DNA from 2 places in the Streptomyces sp. NPDC039465 genome. Region 1 is predicted to be linked to the other one. Evidence: riboswitches for the same ligand, from Rfam matches in the RefSeq annotation. Region 1 holds a riboswitch; the other holds the start of a gene.
The links. A riboswitch is a leader RNA that binds a small molecule or an ion and turns the genes downstream of it on or off. The one in region 1 is predicted to bind cyclic di-AMP.

Region 1 (7,254 bases):
AACGCGTCGCGCTCGCCTCCCGGCTCCGTACGCGCGCGGTCCGGCTCGAAGGGCGCTGGTGGCGGGAGAACAGCGGGCCCCTGGTGGGCAGGCGCGAGGAGGACGGGACGCCGGTCGCCCTGCTGTGGCGGCGCGGCGGGTACGTGGCGGTCGACCCCGCGCACGGAACGCGCGAGCGGATCACCAAGACCGGTGAGGCCGACCTCGAACGGCAGGCCGTGATGTTCTACCGCCCTCTGCCCGACGGAAAGCTGGGGCTGCTGTCCCTGGTCCGCTTCAGCGTGCGGGACACCCGCCAGGAACTGCGCGCCATCGTCCTCGGCGGGCTGGTCGCGGTGGTGCTGGGGGCGCTGGTGCCCGTGGCCACCGGCAAGGTGCTCGGCCAGTACGTACCGGCCGGCGAAGGCGGCCTGATCGTGCAGACCGCCGTCGCACTCATCGCGGCGGGCGTGGTTGCGGCCGCCTTCATGCTGCTCCAGAACATGTCCATCCTTCGCCTGGAGGGCCGTATCGAGGCCACGCTGCAGCCTGCGGTGTGGGACCGGCTGCTGCGGCTGCCGACGAACTTCTTCGCGGGACGCTCGACGGGTGAACTGGCCGGCGCAGCCATGGGCATCAGCTCCATCCGCCGCACGCTGTCCGGCATCGGCACGGTCTGCGTCCAGGCGAGCACGGTCGGCACGATGAACCTCGTGCTGCTGCTGGTCTACAGCGTGCCCCTCGCGCTGGTCGCGCTCGGCATGCTGCTCGTGATCGCGGCGGTCTTCACCGGACTGGGGCTGTGGCAGCTGCGCTACCAGCGCCGTCTGATCAAGATCAGCCACCGGCTCGACAACCGCGCCTTCCAGACGCTGCGCGGTCTGCCCAAGCTGCGCGTCGCCGCCGCCGAGAGCTTCGCCTACGCGGCCTGGGCGCGGGAGTTCGCGGGCACGCGCGTGCTGCAGCAGCGCGTCGGCCGACTCCAGAACCTCGTCACGGTCCTCAACGCCGTCTGCCTGCCGCTGTGCACGCTCGTGATGTTCATGCTGCTGGCCGGGCCGGCCCGCGGCACGATGTCCGCCGCCCAGTTCCTCACCTTCAGCACCGCCGTGACGATGATGCTCTCCTCGGTCACCCAGCTGACCGGAGCGCTCCTGTCGGCCGCCGCCGTGCAGCCTCTCTTCGAGGAGGTCGCGCCGATCCTGCGGGCCGAGCCGGAGGTACGCGGTGCCGCCACCCAGCCGGGCGTGCTCAGCGGAGCCGTGGAAGCCCGGCAGCTGTCCTACCGCTACACCGAGGACGGCCCGCTCGTCCTCGACAACGTGGACTTCCAGGTCCGCCCCGGCGAGTTCGTCGCGATCGTCGGAGCGAGCGGCTGCGGGAAGTCGACCCTGCTGCGGCTGCTCATCGGCTTCGACAAGCCCACCACCGGCAGCGTGCTCTTCGACGGCCAGGACCTGGCGGCGCTCGACCAGGCGGCCGTACGCCGACAGTGCGGCGTCGTCCTGCAGAACGCCCAGCCCTTCACCGGCTCGATCCTCGACTGCATCCGGGGAGCGGAGGCGTTCTCGCTGGAGGAGGCGTGGGAGGCCGCCGCGATGGCCGGGCTTGCCGAGGACATCAAGGCCATGCCGATGGGCATGCACACCATGCTCTCCGACGGCGGCGGCACCATCTCTGGCGGCCAGCGCCAGCGGCTCATGATCGCTCAGGCTCTCATCCGCCGGCCACGGATCCTCTTCTTCGACGAGGCCACCAGCGCACTGGACAACGAAGCCCAGCGCGTGGTCATCCAATCCACCCGGGCCCTGCGCGCGACCCGCATCGTGATCGCCCACAGACTGTCCACGATCATGGACGCCGACCGTGTGATCGCCATGTCGGACGGCCGGATCGTCCAGCTCGGCTCTCCGGCGGATCTGCTCGCGGACACGGACGGCCTCTTCCACGAACTGGTCCGCCGCCAGCTGTGGCGGTGATCACCGTAGGGCGACACGGAAGAAATGTCCGTTTATCTCCTTTTATTGGCACTTAGGGAAGAGATGCCCCGATGGGGGGCCTTGAGTCCCTTTTCTGGGAAATAGTGACCGATGCTCGCCGCCAGTGATGTGGGTCACCTCGAATTCCACCCCCTGTGGTGCTGGTGCGGAGTCAAATATGAAGCCCAGAAGAATAGTTGGGCCAAGGGGCGGCGGGCGAAAGGATGATCCTTTTCTTTCCTTTCTGCGGATTCATTTGCATTGATGAATCGCGGCCTTGTTCTTGTCGCTTTCCTTCGCTTACGGTCACCTCCATCCGGATGGACCGCCGAATCCTGCCACCGTCCGGGCATCGAACCCACCCACACGTCCGGCAGGAGCGGGGGACCCAGGTTTGCCGCCGGTCCGGTCTCCGGAGCGGCTCGGGGTGAAGCCGCGTGCGCCGCGGCCGGGCATCTCCTGCCCGAACCCGACAGCTCACCTCGCAGGCGAAGGAGAGGAACTCGCCATGCGTGGACACGGAAAGCACCGCCGTCCCAAGGAAAACCCGCTCGCTCGCCGTCTCGCCGCCGTCGGCACCGGCGGCGCCGCCCTCGTCCTGCCGGTGATCGGCGCGACCGCTGCCGGAGCCGCGACGCCGCAGGCCGCACATTCGGTCGCAGTTGAAAAGGCGGCGGTCACGACTGCGGTCAAGGCGGCGGCGAAGTCCGGCACGGTGACGTATTCCGTCGTCGCGGGTGACTCGCTCTCCAAGATCGCGGACAAGCACTCGGTGAAGGGCGGCTGGAAGCAGCTCTACAAGGACAACCGAGCCGTCGTGGGCGACGACCCGGCGGTCATCCGGCCGGGCATGAAGCTCACCATCGCCAAGAAGGCCGCCACGCGCTCGGCCGCCGCCACGGAGCGCGCGGACCGCTCGGCGCGCCCCACCACCCTGACCGCGGCCGCCCCCGCCGCCAAGGCGGCGCCGGCGAAGAAGGCGTACGCCAACAACCTCGACGGCTGGATCCGCGAGTCCCTCGACATCATGGCCCAGCACGGCATCCCCGGCAGCTACGAGGGCATTCACCGCAACATCATGCGGGAGTCCAGCGGTAACCCGAACGCGATCAACAACTGGGACATCAACGCCCAGAACGGTGTCCCCTCGATCGGTCTGCTCCAGGTCATCAAGCCGACCTTCGACGCCTACCACGTCCCCGGCACCAAGAACAGCCAGTACGACCCGGTCGCCAACATCACCGCCGCCTGCAACTACGCGGCCGCCCGCTACGGCTCCATCGACAACGTCAACGGCCCCTACTGAGCCGACGTGCCCATCGGGTGACATGTGGCCGGCACTGCCCACGAGTTGGCAGTGCCGGCCGCGGCATTCCCGCCTTACGACACGTTCAACGCCCGATCTCGGGCGGCTGCCGACCGGTCTTCCTTCCGTGCGGCCAGGACGATGAGCGCTCCGGAGACGGCCCCCACGAAGAACGGGGACGGCACGAGCAGCACGCCGCCCACCACGCACCACACCACGAGGCCCCACCCGGTCCAGGCCGGCACGCTCACCCCGCGGCCGGCGAAGTGCCATATCAGGCACCCCAGCAGCACCAAGGGCACGGCGAAGCTCCCCGGACCACCCCAGAAGGTGGCGACATTCCTGAGGGAGTCCACAGTCTCCGGCGCCCCCTCCGAGAGGTTGAGGGGGACAGCTGCCCAGACCCCCCGATCGGCCCAGCCGGCGACCTCGTCCCAGGCGGTGAGCGCCAGCAAGGACAGGTGTCCCACTCCCAGCACGAGCATGATCCCGCTCGCCCAACGGAGCAGTCGCTTCCTGGAGTTCATCGGGGCTCTCCTCTTCTTCGTGCGTGGCCCCATGTGACCGCCACGCCATTTGTACGGGGCCGTACAGAACGCTGTGTACGGTACCGTACAAATGAACCGCGTCGAATGGAGGTGGCCCCGATTCCCGCTCTGCCCCGCACCCCACGAGCCCGCTGGATTGAGGCGGGCCTCGAAGCCCTCGCCCAAGGAGGCCCCGACGCGGTCCGCATCGAGGCGCTCGCCGCCGAACTCGGCGTCACCAAGGGCGGGTTCTACGGCTACTTCGACGGCCGTCCCGCGTTGCTCGCGGAGATGCTCGACGAATGGGAACGCCGCTGTACCAAGGAAGTGCTCGCCCAGATCGACGCCGAAGGCGGAGACGCCGCCGATGCGATCCGGCGCGCCGGTCAACGGACGTTCACGGAAGACTTCCACCGGATCGATCTCGCGGTCCGGGCATGGGCCCGCCACGACGAGGCCGTGGCGGCGCGCCTGCGGCGCATCGACAACGAGCGCATGGAGTTCCTGCGGAGGATGTTCGGCGCCTTCCTCACCGACCCCGACGAGATCGAGGCCCGCAGCACCTTGGCGTTCGCGCTCGGGATCGGCCGTTACTTCATGGCCGTGGACCACCCCGGGTACACCGACCGGGAAGCCGTCCACCTTGCAGGGGAGTACCTCCTGCGTCCGCAAGCGTGAACGCGTGGTCCGGGCACCATCGGGCAGCCCGGGCTCCGGAAGCCGCGATTCCCATGGTGCCGGAATTGCGCACGTCTCGGGCGGTTGAGGTGTGGGATGGCTGGTGCGGCTCAACGGTCTGTTGACCCGTACCCGCCGGGGGTTTGAGCATGGCCGGGTCAATTCCGTCCCGACGGAAGGAACCCAGCATCATGAGGAGTACCCCGGCAGGCTCCGTATGGCGGTCGCCGCCATCGGGTCTGCCTTGCTGTTACCCCTCGCGGTCGCCGCCCCGGCAGGCGCCGCCACCCCCGAGCCGAGCAAGGCCGACCGACTGGGCATCCAGCTCGGCAAGCCCGAGAAGGTGACACCCGCAAAGGCGCCCGGCGCGGCCGACGCGTCGGATGCGGCCGACGTAGGCGCCCAAGCGCTGGACTGCGCGCAGGGCGAGGCGGTCAACAGCCGCACGGAGTCATGCTCGAACTGGCGCATCCCCGTCATCTACACGATCAACGAGGTGCCGACCGGCACGGCCACCCTGCACGCCAAAGCCACCGCCACGCTGCAACCCCGCAACCGCTACGCCTGGAACCAGAAGGTCGAGGTGCGGCTGACCAACCCCACCAGTTGGGCCGGATGGTCCACGATGGGCCGCGTCGGGTTCGACTGCAACCACTGCGACGTCGACGAGTCCGGCGAGCAGTACCTCTTCCCCAACCGCACGGTGACGTACGAGTTCACCGTGTCGTCGCCGGCCGCGACCGGGTCCGCGACAGCATCCGACCGTACGCGACGCTCGACGCTCCTCGCCACGACGAGGGCTCCGCCGTCATAGGGGGAGACGTTCCGCCCCCGGTGCGACAACACCCCCCGCATCACGCCCGTACGGGCCGGCGGCTGTGTCTATCCCGACGTCCCGGCCGTGTGGGAGCTGTCCACCGCCAACCCTCGTGTCGACGCGGTGGCTTGGCATGTCGACTGGGCGCAGCGGAACCTCAAGCAGCCGTGGGGCAAGCCCGGCACCCGGTACACCTTGCAGCGGACGTTCGACGACACGATCATCGGCGACAACCGCGAGGTCGCGTGCGGCCGTGACGTACCCCGTCCGCCTCCGGGCAGCGGCCTGTCCTGCGATGAGTACCCCTTCGCCCAGACCCTGCAAGGCGCCAGCCGTTAACCCGGACTACAGCTGTCACTTCCTGGACGAGGGTGACAACAGCCGCGAGGGCAGCCTGCGCAAGGCTTCCTTGAACGGACAGCGGGTGCTGGAAGGTGACCACTTCTACGTGCGGGTCATCAAACCCACAGGCACCGCCCAGGACCGCCCAAGGCCCTCGGGCCGGTCGGCTGCGGCAGCGACTGACGCGGCCTACGGCCGGCCGGAACTCGACCAGTCGCACCCGGCGGGGGTGGAACGCCATGATGGTGTTCCACCCCCGCTCCCGCTCCGCGCGAGGAAGGACCCACCCCATGACCCAGCTGATCCACCGCACGACCGATCAGGTCTTCGTGGACGCGTCCACGGTCGACCTGGTCGACGAGAGCACGGTGGCGGAGTTCGAACCGGAATGGGAGTCCAACGGCCTGGTCGACGTCGCACCCGACGGCGACGCGGCGAGGATCCTCTGCGGACAGGAGATCGGCACTGTCACCGTCACCGCGGAACTCTGGGACGGACCCGCCCCGCTGGACACCGACGACTGGCAGGACGTCGCCGAAGTGTCCGTCGCCTGGACGGGGGACGTGATGGACTTCGCCACCACGAGGGCCCAGGACACCGGCCGTAGCCTACTGCGGCTGCCGGGCGCCGGTGACTACCGTGTCCGCGTCCACGGCAAGCACCGGGACGACGGCGACCCCCGTCACGACGAGGACCCGGTGGAGGAGTACCTGATCCAGGTGTGGACCGCCCCGCGCGACAAGCCCGCCCTGCTCAAAGGCACCAGCAGCAAGGGGCTTTACTGGCGGACCTGAACGGTGGTCTTCAACGGCGGCGGTTGAGTACGCCGATGAGAACGGCCAGGTCGTCCGCGCCCGCCGGGTCGTCCGCATAGCGGGTGGTTTGGAGGCGGCCGACCTCCGGAAGGACGACGTCCTCGCGGGCCAGTACGTGGACCAGCGCCAACAGGGCCGCACGGGCATTGCCGTCGGCGAACGGGTGGAAGAACGCCACGTCGAGGTAGACACGGGCCGCGCGGGACGCGAGAGGCACCCCCGGGTCGGTCGCCTCGCGCAGGCAGGCGGCGAAGTCGGCTTCGGTGCGCGGAGTCAGGCCGTAGCGCTCGCGGCCGCCCTTCGCGAAGGCGTCCCCCGTACGGAACGGCGCCGTCGCCACGCCGAGGACCGCCCGCTGCCAGCCGGCCAGCAGGGCGAAGTCCAGCGGGGCACGGCGGACGGCATCGGCGCGGGCCATGTCGTAGGCGGAGAGCAGGCGCTCGGCACGGACGGGGTCGCGCCGGCGGACCGGCCCCGCGCACCAGTCCCGGAACCCGTCGCGCGCGGGCAGCGGCGGCGTCCCGGTCCGAGGCGGCAGGGCAGGTATGTGGTGCCAGTCGGCCTCCCGGCGCACGCGCAGCCAGGTCACGAGGCTGTCGGCAGCGGCGAGGCGGTCAGTGACGGCGGGGCTGCCAACAGCAGCGGGCCTGTCAGCGGCGGTCATGGAACTCCTCCAGGGCGGCGCGCTCGCGGTGGTCCTGATAAGGGACACGGCAGGTGAGAGCGACGGCGAGGTCCTCACCGACCGAATCGATCACTGCCTGCCCTGGGACGACCCAGCTCTCGAACCGGCCACCGATCGCGCGCTCCA
Region 2 (7,254 bases), on a different contig from region 1:
GGCTCCCGGCTCCTCGACCTCGTCCAGGTCATGGACCGCATCCGCCGCGAATGCCCCTGGTCGTCGCAGCAGACCCACAAGGGCCTGGCCAAGTACGGCATCGAGGAGGCGTACGAACTCGTCGAGGCGATCGAGGACGGCGACCGCGACGAGCTGCGAGAGGAGCTCGGCGACGTCCTGCTCCAGGTCGTCTTCCACTCCCGCATCGCCGAGGAAGGCCGCGAGGAGGATGGCGCGGAGCCGTTCTCGATCGACGACGTCGCCGGCACGATCGTGGAGAAGCTGATCCACCGCCACCCGCACGTCTTCGGCGACGAACACGCGGAGACCCCGGAAGAGGTCAAGGAGCACTGGCTGCGTACGAAGGCCGCCGAGAAGCAGCGTGCCTCGGTGACGGACGGCGTGCCGCTCGGCCAGCCCGGCCTGGCCCTCGCCGCGAAGCTCGCCTCCCGCGTCCGCACGGCGGGCCTGCCGGTGGAGCTCCCCGCCGGCGACGGCATCGGCTACGAGCTCCTCGCGATGGCGGCCCGCGCGGAGGCGGAGGGCGTCGACCCCGAGGCGGCGCTGCGCGCCGCGGCCCGTACGTACCGCGACGCGATCAGGGCGGCGGAGGGCCACGCGGGTTAGTACGGTGGCCTCAGGGCCGTACGGGGGTGGGGAGCGATGGAGAACAACGTGTCGGGCGGTTCGGCGAGGAACGTCGTCCAGGCCGGTTCCATAAGCTCGGTCTCCTTCTACGCACAGGGCCATAACCACAGCCCCCTGCCGGACCCGTCCCACTGGCCCTTCCTGCGGGACGCCGTCCGGGTGGACCCCGGCGTCAAGGGCTCGGACGTCCTGCCCTACCTCTCCCGCGACCGCGGCCTGGACCTGGCTGGCCTGATCGCGTCCGGCGAGCACCCGCTTGTCCTGGTCACCGGCGCGCCCCTGACCGGGAAGACCTTCACGGCCTGGGCGGCCCTGCGCTACGCCCTCCCGGGCTACCGCGTCTGCGCCCCTTCGCCGGGCGCCGACCTCCGCGGCCTGCCAGACCTGATCCGCGCCCGCCCGGACGACGGCTACGCCCTGTGGCTCGACGACCTGACCCACCACCTCGGCGCCCACGGCCTCGACCACGGCCTCCTTGCCCAGCTCTCGGCTCTCGGCGTCCCGGTCGTCGCCACGATGTCCGACCAGGAATACGGCGAACACCGCTTCGGCTCGGCCGCCCACGCCCAACTCCTGCGCCGCGCACGCACGGTGGAACTGCCACGCGAGTGGAGCGAGACGGAGCTTCGGGGCCTTGCGGAGAGCCCGAACCCCCGGCACCGGGACGCGCTGAAGTGGCGGGGCGGGTCGGGGGTGACGGAGTTCCTGGCGGTGGGGCCGGAGCTGTGGAGCGAGTGGCAGTGGGCGAAGAGGAACCACCCGCTGGGGCATCTTGTGGTGAAGGCGGCGATCGACGTGGGACGGTGCGGCTACGTGGGCCCGATCCCTGAGGACGAGCTGTTCGACATGTGCAGGGACTACAAGGAGTACGACGCAGCCGTCGGCCGGGAGACCTTCGAGGACGCCCTTGCGTGGGCCACCAAGGCCAGACTTGGTGTCACCGGCCTGCTCGTGGCCGGGGGAGCGCAGGAGGCCTGGCAGGTGTACGGCTCCCTGGTGGCGGAAGCGGTGCGCGCACCTGACCTGCCGCGTGCGCCTTTCGGCGCGTGGATCCACGCGGCCCACGAGGGTGACGACACCGACCGGAGCGCAGTCCTGACAGCTGCCGTCGAGGCATACCGACCGGACGTCGAGCGGGGTAATGGCCGGGCCATGTACTCGCTCGCCCTGTTGCACGAGGACCACGACGAGGAGGAGGCGCTGCGCTGGTACCAGAAGGCGGCCGACACGGGACACGGGTACTCCCTCCTGCGGGTAGGTAACCAGCTGGCCGCGCAGGGCGAGTACACCGAGGCGCTCACCTACCTTCAGCGCGCCGCCGGGACCGGGGACCCGCACGCCGCCTCCCGCCTGGGGGAGTTCCTGCGTGACCGCGCCGAGCACTGGCTGCGCGTCGGCGTCGAGGGTGGCAGCGTCCGAGCGGCGTACGTGCTGGGGGACATGCTCGTCGGTACCGGCGCCACGGACGAGGCCTTGCACCTCTACCAGAAGGCGGCGAAGAACCAGTTCCTCAAAGAAACCGTCGCCGCCAGCCTCGGCACCCTCCTCCACCACACCGGCGACCTCAAGGAGGCCGAAGCCTGGTACCGCATCGGCGTCAAGGCCGGCGACCCCCGCGCCATGCGCAACCTTGCCGCCCTCCTCCGCCAGAAGGACGGCCCGAACGCCGACGAGGCCGACGCCCTCCTGCGCCGCGCCGCCGAAGAGGGGCAGGTTAACGTCGAGGAGTGAGCGAGACGCCCGTACCCCCACCCCCCGCCCCCGAGCTCTTCACCTGGGAGTTCGCCACCGACCCGTACCCGGCCTACGCCTGGCTTCGGGAGCACTCCCCGGTCCACCGGACCCGGCTGCCCAGTGGGGTCGAGGCGTGGCTCGTCACGCGGTACGGGGACGCCCGACAGGCGCTCGCTGATCAGCGGCTCAGTAAGAATCCGGCGCATCATGACGAGCCCGCGCACGCCAAGGGGAAGACCGGGATCCCCGGGGAGCGCAAGGCCGAGCTGATGACGCATCTGCTCAACATCGATCCGCCGGACCACACCCGGCTGCGGCGGCTCGTGTCGAAGGCGTTCACGCCCCGGCGGGTCGCCGAGTTCGCGCCGCGGGTGCAGGAGCTGACCGACCGGCTCATCGACGGGTTCATCGAGAAGGGGTCGGCCGACCTCATCCATGAGTTCGCCTTCCCTCTTCCCATCTACGCCATCTGCGACATGCTTGGCGTCCCGCCGGAGGACCAGGACGACTTCCGGGACTGGGCCGGGATGATGATCCGGCACGGCGGCGGGCCGCGCGGCGGGGTCGCGCGGTCGGTGAAGAAGATGCGGGGCTATCTCGCGGAGCTGATTCACCGTAAGCGGGAGAATCCGGGCGACGATCTGATCTCCGGGCTCATCAAGGCGTCCGACCACGGCGAGCACCTGACCGAGAACGAGGCCGCCGCCATGGCCTTCATCCTTCTCTTCGCCGGGTTCGAGACCACCGTCAACCTCATCGGCAACGGCGTCTACGCGCTGCTGCGCAACCCCGATCAGCGTGAGCGGCTCCAGCGGTCGCTCGCCGAGGGGGAGAGCGGGCTGCTGGAGACCGGTGTCGAGGAACTCCTGCGCTACGACGGGCCGGTGGAGCTCGCCACGTGGCGGTTCGCCACCGAGGCGTTGACCCTCGGGGGGCAGGAGATCCGGGCCGGCGATCCCGTACTGGTCGTGCTCGCCGCGGCCGACCGGGACCCCGAGCGGTTCGCCGAGCCGGACACGCTCGACCTCGCCCGCCGCGACAACCAGCATCTGGGGTACGGGCACGGCATCCACTACTGCCTCGGCGCGCCGCTCGCCCGCCTGGAGGGGCAGACCGCGCTCGCGACGCTGCTGACCAGGCTGCCGGATGTGCGACTTGGGGTTGATCCGGGTGATTTGCGGTGGCGTGGAGGGCTCATCATGCGTGGATTGCGCACGCTTCCGGTGGAGTTCACGCCCGCTTCCACACCCACCGGAAGCTGACACTCCGTCAAGACTGTGACTTTTATGTGATCTCCCCTGCATCGACTTGTGACTGACGTTCGAATGCCGCTACGTTCACCGTCAATCTCAACCGATGTCCCAGTAGTCACACGGAAGGTCCACCGCATGCGCTCCGGAAACGGACGGCACCGTAGACCCCGCCAGGCCCCCGCCATCGTTGTCGCCGCGGGGGTGACCGGCTCGGCCATCGCCCTCCCTCTGCTCGGCGCGGGCTCCGCGTCCGCCGCGGACTCCGTCACATGGGACAGGGTCGCCGAGTGCGAGTCCGGCGGGCTGTGGAGCGCCGACTTCGGCAACGGGCAGTACGGCGGCCTCCAGTTCACGCAGGCCACCTGGGAGCAGTACGGCGGCCTCGTCCACGCCCCGCGCGCCGACCTCGCCAGCCGCCCCCAGCAGATCGCGGTCGCCGAGAAGGCGCTCGCGGCGCAGGGCGTGGCGCCCTGGGCCACCTGCGCCCCGATCGCCGGGCTTACGGCCGGTGGCAGCGGGTCCGGCGCCGACGCGGGCGCCGGTGAGACCCTTCCGCTCCGCCCTGACGGCACCCCGGCCGAGCCCGGCCTCGACCCCGGCCAGGTGACCCCCAACGCTCCCATCGCCCCCGAGGCGCCCACGGCCCCCGCCACGCCCTCCGCTCCCGCCGGCACCGGGAAGCACCGGGGCACGCCCGCGCCGGACGAGACGGTCGATAACGGCACCGATACGGGCAATCCGGTCAACGAGCGCGAATCGGGCCGCCATGCCTCGCGGGGTGACGCCCCGACACGTGACGTGCCCCACACGGATGGTGCGACCGGTACGGGGCAGGAGGGGTCCGGGACCGGAGCGTCCGGTGACCCGGCGAACGAAAGCGGCGAAACCTCCAAGAACCCCGAAAGCCCTGAAACAACTGAAACTCCGGAAAGCGGCAAGCCGTCCGAAACGGGCGAAAGCCCCGACCGCGCCGACAACTCCGGTGCCACCGATACGGACAACAAGGACAACACGGGCAAGTCCTCCGGCGCGTACACCGTTCAGCCCGGCGACAACCTCTCCGTCATCGCGGACGAGCACGACCTCGACGGCGGCTGGACCGCGCTCTACGACGCCAACCGCCAGACCGTGGGCGCCGATCCGGACGTCATCCATCCTGGTCAGAGCCTCGACCTCGGCGGTGTGCTGGACGCCGGACAGGCCCAGAAGTAGAGGCGGTTCGCGGGCGTATGTCCGGTTCTGTGCAAGTGAGACATGGGTCTCTTTGCCCCAACTGGCGTGTCTCGCCCGCGAACTCCGTCCGCTGTCGCTCTCACCTGCGTAAACGACCGCTCCCGGAAGGCAAGTAGGGGCGTTTTCTCCCGGATGTGCCTCTTTGAACTTCCGGGAGGTCTGTGTCTACGGTCTTCACCGCTCGCCACCGCGGGCCTCGTCGACCGGTCCGCCGAATCCTGCCGCCGGACGACGGGAACAGTCGTCGCGTCATGCGCCGAAGGCAGGAGCGGGGGACCCAAGGTAAGTGCCGGACCCGGCCGTTGAGACAGACGGCCGACGCCCGGCTTGGGGTGAAGCCACGTGCTAGGACACGTGGCCGGGCACTCACAGCCCGAACCCGACAGCTCACCTCGTAGGCGTCGGTGAGGAGACGTTCCATGCTGTTTTCCGGCAAGGGCAAGCACCGCCGCCCCACGGTTCTCGACCGCACGACCCGTGTCGTCACGCTCGCCGGTGTCGCCGGCGCCGCGGTCGCCGCGCCGCTCATGACCGCCGGCACCGCCTCCGCCGCCACCGCCGCCGAGTGGGACCGCGTCGCGCAGTGCGAGTCCGGTGGCAACTGGTCCATCAACACCGGCAACGGCTACTACGGCGGTCTGCAGTTCTCCGCCTCCACCTGGGCCGCCTACGGTGGCACCGCCTTCGCGGCCACCGCCGACCAGGCCTCCAAGTCGCAGCAGATCCAGATAGCCGAGAAGGTCCTGGCCGGCCAGGGCAAGGGCGCCTGGCCGAGCTGTGGCGTGGGCCTGTCCAACGCCGCGTACAACGGCGGCGGCGAGAGCACCACCCAGGCCGCCCCGAAGCAGGAGCGCAAGGCCGAGCAGCCGACCACGCGCAGCGAGCAGCGCACCGCGCCGAAGGCCGCCCCCAAGGCCGAGGCGAAGAAGACCGTCACCACCCCGACCGGCAAGAAGGTCAAGAAGGGTGACGGCGAGTACAAGGTCGTCGCCGGCGACACCCTGAGCAAGATCGCCGAGGCGCACGGCGTCAAGGGCGGCTGGGCGAAGCTCTTCGAGCTGAACAAGGACATCGTCGAGGACGCCGACCTGATCTACCCGGGCCAGCAGCTCCACCTGAAGTGAGCCTTCCGGCTCCGGTGAGGTCGGGTCGGGCGCGGCCGCTCGCGTGAGCCCGACGACTCTCCCGCGGTGACCCGATGACCACCCCGGTCCGGCGCGTCTCCCCCGTACGCGCCGGGCCGGGGTTTCCCATGTGTGCGGAGCCTCGCACATCCCGGTTACCGAACGGTAGAACGTGCGCCGTTTGCCCCGTAAAGCAGGCGCTCGGGTCCTTTTTCGTCCCAGCGGGCGGGCGCCCGGCGGACCCCGGTGTCCGGGCCGGTTAGGCTCTTGTCGCAAGGACAGAGCGACCCTGCAATGGCCCTGCACCGCATGCGTCACATCTAGCGTCACATCCCAGAAGGAGATGCTCGTGCCGTCCATCGACGTCGTCGTAGCCCGGGAAATCCTGGACTCCCGAGGCAACCCCACGGTCGAGGTCGAGGTCGGCCTCGACGACGGCAGCACCGGCCGTGCTGCTGTTCCGTCCGGTGCCTCCACCGGAGCGTTCGAGGCCATTGAGCTCCGTGACGGAGACCCGAACCGCTACCAGGGCAAGGGCGTCGAAAAGGCCGTCCTCGCCGTCATCGAGCAGATCGGCCCGGAGCTCGTCGGCTACGACGCCACCGAGCAGCGCCTGATCGACCAGGCCATGTTCGACCTGGACGCCACCGACAACAAGGCGTCCCTCGGCGCCAACGCGATCCTCGGTGTCTCCCTCGCCGTCGCGCACGCCGCCTCCGAGGCCTCCGACCTCCCGCTCTTCCGCTACCTGGGCGGCCCGAACGCGCACCTGCTGCCCGTTCCGATGATGAACATCCTGAACGGCGGCTCGCACGCCGACTCCAACGTGGACATCCAGGAGTTCATGATCGCCCCGATCGGCGCGGAGTCCTTCTCCGAGGCCCTGCGCTGGGGCACCGAGGTCTACCACACCCTCAAGAAGGTCCTGAAGGACAAGGGTCTGTCCACCGGCCTCGGCGACGAGGGCGGCTTCGCCCCGAACCTCGACTCCAACCGCGACGCCCTCGACCTCATCGTCGAGGCGATCAAGCAGGCCGGCTACGCCCCCGGCAAGGACATCGCGCTCGCGCTCGACGTCGCCGCGTCCGAGTTCTACAAGGACGGCTCGTACCAGTTCGAGGGCAAGTCCCGCTCGGCCGCCGAGATGACCGAGTACTACGAGGAGCTCGTCTCCGCGTACCCGCTCGTCTCCATCGAGGACCCGCTGTTCGAGGACGACTGGGACGGCTGGAAGGTCATCACCGACAAGCTCGGCGCCAAGG

Region 2: another riboswitch for cyclic di-AMP. It lies ahead of ACZ7LT_RS23295 (transglycosylase family protein); the one in region 1 lies ahead of ACZ7LT_RS29190 (transglycosylase SLT domain-containing protein).

The regions. Positions count from the first base shown of each region.
Region 1 is NZ_JBVKAP010000011.1:27,383-34,636, reverse strand. Features, by position in the region: gene ACZ7LT_RS29195 (NHLP bacteriocin export ABC transporter permease/ATPase subunit) at 1-1,958, shown strand, start outside; cyclic di-AMP (ydaO/yuaA leader) riboswitch at 2,308-2,462, shown strand; gene ACZ7LT_RS29190 (transglycosylase SLT domain-containing protein) at 2,467-3,264, shown strand; gene ACZ7LT_RS29185 (DUF6463 family protein) at 3,339-3,791, opposite strand; gene ACZ7LT_RS29180 (TetR/AcrR family transcriptional regulator) at 3,903-4,469, shown strand; gene ACZ7LT_RS29175 (hypothetical protein) at 4,714-5,283, shown strand; gene ACZ7LT_RS29170 (NucA/NucB deoxyribonuclease domain-containing protein) at 5,371-5,625, shown strand; gene ACZ7LT_RS29165 (hypothetical protein) at 5,919-6,422, shown strand; gene ACZ7LT_RS29160 (Fic family protein) at 6,433-7,107, opposite strand; gene ACZ7LT_RS29155 (hypothetical protein) at 7,094-7,254, opposite strand, start outside.
Region 2 is NZ_JBVKAP010000007.1:108,287-115,540, reverse strand. Features, by position in the region: gene ACZ7LT_RS23315 (nucleoside triphosphate pyrophosphohydrolase) at 1-627, shown strand, start outside; gene ACZ7LT_RS23310 (hypothetical protein) at 664-2,379, shown strand; gene ACZ7LT_RS23305 (cytochrome P450 family protein) at 2,376-3,644, shown strand; gene ACZ7LT_RS23300 (transglycosylase family protein) at 3,771-4,847, shown strand; cyclic di-AMP (ydaO/yuaA leader) riboswitch at 5,113-5,284, shown strand; gene ACZ7LT_RS23295 (transglycosylase family protein) at 5,288-5,992, shown strand; gene eno (phosphopyruvate hydratase) at 6,342-7,254, shown strand, end outside.